Regions from separate parts of the Kitasatospora sp. NPDC001119 genome, predicted to be linked through region 1. Evidence: predicted binding sites of a transcription regulator. Region 1 holds the regulator's gene; the other holds the start of a gene.
What was found. The regulator HrcA, encoded in region 1, represses chaperone genes, less so after heat shock. The targets are predictions, from matches to a motif close to TTNGCACTCNGNNNNNCNGAGTGCNAA.

Region 1 (3,411 bases):
TCGAGGTCGGGCTTGACGGGCTTGGTGCGGCCGAACAGGGCGTCCAGGATTCCCACGGCGGTCCTCTCGGGTCGAAAACTGAGGCTCAGCGGCCGAGCTGCTCGGAGATCTTCGCCAGCTGCTCCAGCCGCTTCTCCAGGCTCGGGTGGGTGGAGAACAGCTGCGAGGCGGCCTCCCGGGCGCTCAGCGCGGGGGCGAAGTAGAAGGCGTTGTACGGCTGGGCCTGGCGCAGGTCCTTGCTGGGGATGGCCGCGATCTGCCCGGTCACCTTGGTGAGCGCCGAGGCGAGGGCGCTGGGGTGTCCGGTGAGCTGGGCGGCGGCCCGGTCGGCGGCGAGTTCGCGGTAGCGGGACAGCAGCCGGGTGAGCAGGAAGCTGATCGCGTAGACGACGACCGACACCAGCGGGATGATCAGCGCCAGCACGGCCGCGTTCTGGTCGTTGTTGTTGCGCCCGCCGCCCATGAACCCGCCGTACATCGCGATCCGGGTCATCGCCCCGGCGAGGACGCCGAGGAAGCCGGCGATCGTCATCACCGCGACGTCCCGGTGGGCGACGTGCGACAGCTCGTGGGCGAGGACGCCCTCCAGTTCCTCGGGCTCCAGCCGGCGCAGCAGCCCGGTGGTCACGCAGACCACCGCGTTCTGCGGGTTGCGGCCGGTGGCGAAGGCGTTCGGCATGTCGTTGTCGGCGACCGCCACGCGGGGTTTGGGCATGTCGGCCAGGGCGCAGAGCCGGTCGATGGTGCCGTGCAGCTGGGGGAACTGTTCCGGGGACACCTGGCGGGCGCCCATCGCCCGTTCGGTGATCTTGTCGCTGAACCAGAACTGGGCCACGAACAGCCCGCCGGAGATCAGGACGATCAGTGGCCAGGCGCCGCGCAGCAGCGCGATCAGCAGGCCGGTGAAACCGACGTACAGCAGCCCGATCACGAACATCGTCGCGACCATGCGGCCGGTCAGGCCGCGGTCCGGCGCGAAACGGGTGTGCTGGCCCGAGCTCGACATCGCTTGCTCCTCCATTCGCCGTCGCTTTCGATGCTGCCACCCGGACGGCCTCCCGGCACCACCCCGGCGCCGGGAGGATCGAACCGCCGGGGCCCCGCGGGCCGTGAGCGGAACTGCGGGGAGGATCACCCCGGTCCGGCCGTTCCTGCCGTAGGACCCGGGCCTTACACTGGCAGGTACGGTTTTGGCACTCGCGTGTTCAGAGTGCCAGGGCAAGGGTCTTCGGAGCGGCCCGCAGCAGCAAGGGACACAGTCGGACAACGTGCGAAGACGGAGGTGCGTGCCCCATGGCCGGTGAGGTCCGCCAGCTGGACGAACGCAAGCTCGCCGTGCTCCGCGCGATCGTGCAGGACTACGTGGGCACCGAGGAGCCGGTCGGCTCCAAGGCCCTGGTGGAACGGCACAACCTCGGGGTCTCGCCGGCGACCGTCCGCAACGACATGGCGGCGCTGGAGGAGGAGGGCTACATCCACCAGCCGCACACCAGCGCCGGCCGCATCCCGACCGACAAGGGGTACCGCCTCTTCGTCGACAAGCTCGCCGAGATCAAGCCGATGAGTGCCCCCGAGCGCCGGGCCATCCGGCACTTCCTGGACGGCGCGGTCGACCTGGACGACGTGGTCGCGCGCACCGTGCGGCTGCTCGCCCAGCTGACCCGGCAGGTCGCGGTGGTGCAGTACCCCTCGCTGACGCGCTCCACCGTCCGGCACATCGAGCTGGTGGCGCTGGCCCCGGCCAAGGTGATGCTGGTGCTGATCACCAACACCGGCCGGGTCGAGCAGCGGATGGTCGACTGCCCGGGCCCGGTCGGCGAGACGGTGCTGGCGGACCTGCGGGCCCGGATCAACGCGAGGGCCGCCGGCCGGCGCCTCCCGGAGGTCCCGGGGCTGCTGGAGGAGCTGCCGGCGCAGTTCGAACCGGCCGAGCGGCCGACCGTCAGCACGGTCCTGGCGACCCTGTTCGAGACGCTCGCCGAGCAGAACGAGGAGCGGATCATGCTGGCCGGCACGGCCAACCTGACCCGCTTCGGACACGACTTCCCGCTCAGCATCCAGCCGGTGCTGGAGGCCCTGGAGGAGCAGGTCGTCCTGCTCCGCCTCCTGGGTGAGACCGCGGACGCCGCGATGACGGTCCGGATCGGGCGGGAGAACACCTACGAGGGGCTGACTTCCACGTCCATCGTCTCGGTCGGCTACGGTTCGGGCGACGAGAGCGTGGCGAAACTGGGTGTGATCGGTCCGACCCGGATGGACTACCCGGGCACAATGGGGGCGGTGCGAGCGGTGGCGCGGTACGTGGGCCAGATCCTGGCCGAGTCCTAGCAGAGGCCGCCGTCGGAAATCCGGCGGCGGTGACCAGTCGCAGCACTACTACAGGCGGAACAAGCGGAGCATTTGGTGGCCACGGACTACTACGCGGTACTCGGCGTCCGACGGGATGCGGGGCAGGACGAGATCAAGAAGGCGTTCCGGCGCCTGGCGCGCGAACTGCACCCGGACGTCAACCCGGACCCGAAGACGCAGGAGCGGTTCAAGGAGATCAACGCCGCTTACGAGGTGCTCTCCGATCCGCAGAAGCGCCAGGTCTACGACCTCGGCGGGGACCCGCTGTCCCCGGGCGGCGGCGCGGGCGGCTTCGGCGCCGGCGCGGCGGGCTTCGGCTTCTCCGACATCATGGACGCCTTCTTCGGCGCCGCGGCCGGCCAGCGCGGCCCGCGCTCGCGCACCCGCCGGGGCCAGGACGCCATGATCCGGCTGGAGATCACCCTGGAGGAGGCCGCTTTCGGCACCACCAAGGAGCTCCAGGTCGACACCGCCGTCACCTGCACCACGTGCAGCGGCGAGGGCGCGGCCCCCGGCACCTCGGCGCAGACCTGTGACATGTGCCGCGGCAAGGGCGAGGTCTCCCAGGTCACCCGGTCCTTCCTGGGCCAGGTCATGACCTCCCGCCCCTGCCCGCAGTGCCAGGGCTTCGGCACCGTCGTGCCGACCCCGTGCCCGGAGTGCGCCGGCGACGGCCGGGTGCGCGCCCGCCGCACGCTGACCGTCAAGATCCCGGCCGGTGTCGACAACGGCACCCGGATCCAGCTGGCCGGCGAGGGCGAGGTCGGCCCCGGCGGCGGCCCGGCCGGCGACCTGTACGTCGAGATCGCCGAGACCACCCACACGATCTTCCAGCGGCGCGGGGACGACCTGCACTGCACCGTCACCATCCCGATGACGGCGGCCGCGCTCGGCACCCAGGTGCCGCTGCAGACCCTGGACGGCCTAGAGGAGGTCGACATCCGGCCCGGCACCCAGTCCGGCCAGTCGATCCCGCTGCACGGCCGGGGCATCACCCACCTGCGCGGCGGCGGCCGGGGCGACCTGATAGTGCACGTCGAGGTGAAGACGCCCAGCAAGCTC
Region 2 (3,411 bases), on a different contig from region 1:
CCGGTGAAGCCGGACACCATCGCCAAGTCGCTGGCGATCGGCAACCCGGCCGACGGCCCGTACGTGCTGGACATCGCCCGCCGTACCGGTGGCGCGGTGGAGGACGTCACGGACGCCGAGGTCGTGGCGGCGATCCGGCTGCTGGCGCGGACCGAGGGGATCTTCGCCGAGACCGCGGGCGGGGTGACCGTCGGCGTGCTGAAGAAGCTGGTCGAGACCGGGCAGCTGGACCCGGCCAAGGAGACCGTCGCGATCAACACCGGCGACGGGCTGAAGACCCTGGACGCCGTCTCCGATTCCGGGATGACCGCCGTCATCCGCCCGACGCTGGACTCGTTCCGCGCCGCCGGCCTCGTGTCCGCCTGAACCACCCGATAGGCCCCGCCCCCGCTAGGAGAGTCATGAGCGCCACCGTCCGCATCCCCACCATCCTGCGCACCTACACCGACGGCGCCGCCGAGGTGACCGCCGAGGGTGCCACCCTGGCCGAGGTCGTCGCCGACCTGGAGAAGAACCACGCGGGCATCGCGGCCCGCATCCTGGACGACACGGGCAAGCTGCGCCGCTTCGTGAACGTCTACGTGAACGACGACGACGTGCGCTTCGCCGAGGGTCTGGCGACCGAGATCAAGGACGGCGCCAGCGTCTCGATCATCCCGGCGGTGGCCGGCGGCTGCTGAGCCGACAAAGCAGAACCCGCGGTCGCCCGCGCGTACGGAAATCCGTTCTCCGTATGCGCGGGCGACCGCTCGCATTCCGGCGGGAATATTTCCGGGTCGAGTCGGAGTAGAGTGTGGCTCGGCTGGGAACAGGGTTTCCCTTTCGGCCCCCGCAGTGCTCGGCCCGGGGGCGTCCGGCCGCCGGGGGCGGACCGTGAAACATGTCAGGCAGATGTCAGAATTCGCGCGGGCATTTGAGTAATTCGTCCGCTATGTCCGGCGTGGAATGCCGAGATTATTCCGATTCGATCCGTCCTGTCCCTTGACGCCTTGGCGGAATTACCGGCGGTTGGCCCTGTTGCAGAGGGCGTCGATCCGGATACATTCAGCGGCGGTCGACGCAATCACCCGCTCACCGGAGGCCGCCCGGCGTTCCGCGCGGATGGTTGCGGCGTGCACGGCTGCGCCCAGGGGGGGTTCCCCGGGCCGGCCTTCAACCAATCCGGGCCCGCGACCTGCGGGCACGTGAAGGGCCAGCACAGCACTAGGGGAGTTCGGAATGGCTCAGGGCACCGTCAAGTGGTTCAACGCGGAGAAGGGCTACGGCTTCATCGCGGTCGACGGTGGTGCGGACGTCTTCGTCCACTACAGCGCGATCCAGATGGACGGCTACCGCACCCTCGAGGAGGGCCAGCGGGTCGAGTTCGAGATCTCCCAGGGACAGAAGGGCCCGCAGGCGGACATGGTCCGCGCGGCGGTCTGACCCCTTCCGACTCCAGGAGCTCGGCGCGGCCCTACGGCTGGTGACCACTCGCTTCTCGACGGGCCCGTGCGACGCGTGTCGTACGGGCCCGTCGGCGTTCCCCGACGCGGCTCCGCCGGGGCTCCGGCGACGGCTCGCGGATCGTCGATTGGGCTTGCACTCGACCACCCGGAGTGCTAATCATTGGCGTTAGCACTCACAGCGTGAGAGTGACAGCGGACCGGGTCGGTGAGGCCCCCGGGAGCGGTAGGGGAATGGACCCCCGCACACCAGGGCCGTCCGTCGCGGGCACCCCTTGGTCCGAGCAGTCGACCGTGTCCCGGAGGACCACTTCAGATGGCCAAGATCATCGCCTTTGATGAGGAAGCTCGCCGCGGCCTTGAGCGTGGCATGAACCAGCTCGCCGACGCCGTGAAGGTCACGCTCGGCCCCAAGGGCCGCAACGTCGTGCTGGAGAAGAAGTGGGGCGCCCCCACGATCACCAACGACGGTGTCTCCATCGCCAAGGAGATCGAGCTCGAGGACCCGTACGAGAAGATCGGTGCGGAGCTCGTCAAGGAGGTCGCCAAGAAGACGGACGACGTCGCGGGTGACGGCACCACCACCGCCACCGTGCTCGCCCAGGCCCTGGTTCGCGAGGGTCTGCGCAACGTCGCCGCCGGCGCCAACCCGATGGCCCTGAAGCGCGGCATCGAGAAGGCCGTCGCGGCCGTCTCCGACCAGCTGCTGGCCCAGGCCAAGGACGTGGAGACCAAGGAGCAGATCGCCTCCACCGCCTCCATCTCCGCCGCTGACACCCAGATCGGCGAGCTCATCGCCGAGGCCATGGACAAGGTCGGCAAGGAAGGCGTCATCACCGTCGAGGAGAGCAACACCTTCGGTCTGGAGCTCGAGCTCACCGAGGGCATGCGCTTCGACAAGGGCTACATCTCCGCCTACTTCGCCACCGACCTGGAGCGGATGGAGGCGACGTTCGAGGACCCGTACATCCTCATCGCCAACTCCAAGATCGGCTCGGTCAAGGACCTGCTCCCGCTGCTGGAGAAGGTCATGCAGAGCGGCAAGCCGCTGGTCATCATCGCCGAGGACGTCGAGGGCGAGGCCCTGTCGACCCTGGTCGTGAACAAGATCCGTGGCACCTTCAAGTCCGTCGCCGTCAAGGCCCCGGGCTTCGGTGACCGCCGCAAGGCCATGCTCGGCGACATCGCCATCCTCACCGGTGGCACCGTGATCTCCGAGGAGGTCGGCCTCAAGCTGGAGAACGCCGGCATCGACCTGCTGGGCACCGCCCGCAAGGTGGTCATCACCAAGGACGAGACCACCATCGTCGACGGTGGCGGCGACAGCGAGCAGGTCGCGGGCCGCGTGAACCAGATCCGCGCCGAGATCGAGAACAGCGACTCGGACTACGACCGCGAGAAGCTCCAGGAGCGCCTCGCCAAGCTGGCCGGCGGCGTGGCCGTCATCAAGGCCGGCGCGGCCACCGAGGTGGAGCTCAAGGAGCGCAAGCACCGCATCGAGGACGCCGTCCGCAACGCCAAGGCCGCCGTCGAGGAGGGCATCGTCGCCGGTGGTGGCGTCGCCCTGCTGCAGGCCGGTGTCGCCTTCGACAAGCTGGAGCTGGAGGGCGACGAGGCCACCGGTGCCAACATCGTCAAGGTCGCGCTGGAGGCCCCGATCAAGCAGATCGCGACCAACGCCGGCCTGGAGGGTGGCGTCGTGGTGGAGAAGGTGCGCAACCTCCCCGCCGGTCACGGCCTGAACGCGGCCACCAACACCTACGTCGACCTGATCGCCGAGGGCATCATCGACCCGGCCAAGGTGACCCGCTCCGCGCTGCAGAACGCCGCCTCCATCGCGGCGCTGTTCCTCACCACCGAGGCCGTCATCGCCGACAAGCCGGAGAAGGCCGCCGCGGCCGCCGGCGGCGGCATGCCGGGCGGTGACATGGACTTCTGATCCTGATCGCTCCGATCGGATCGGCTGGTT

Region 2: groL (chaperonin GroEL) is a predicted target of HrcA. The motif match lies at 1,576-1,602, and genes of this name have one in related genera.

Annotation. Positions count from the first base shown of each region.
Region 1 is NZ_JBSFKI010000007.1:247,190-250,600, reverse strand. It holds gene pspAB (PspA-associated protein PspAB) at 1-56, opposite strand, end outside; gene htpX (zinc metalloprotease HtpX) at 86-1,006, opposite strand; gene hrcA (heat-inducible transcriptional repressor HrcA) at 1,294-2,328, shown strand; gene dnaJ (molecular chaperone DnaJ) at 2,404-3,411, shown strand, end outside.
Region 2 is NZ_JBSFKI010000022.1:8,449-11,859, forward strand. It holds gene thrC (threonine synthase) at 1-366, shown strand, start outside; gene ACWDD9_RS25725 (MoaD/ThiS family protein) at 402-680, shown strand; gene ACWDD9_RS25730 (cold-shock protein) at 1,219-1,422, shown strand; gene groL (chaperonin GroEL) at 1,759-3,381, shown strand.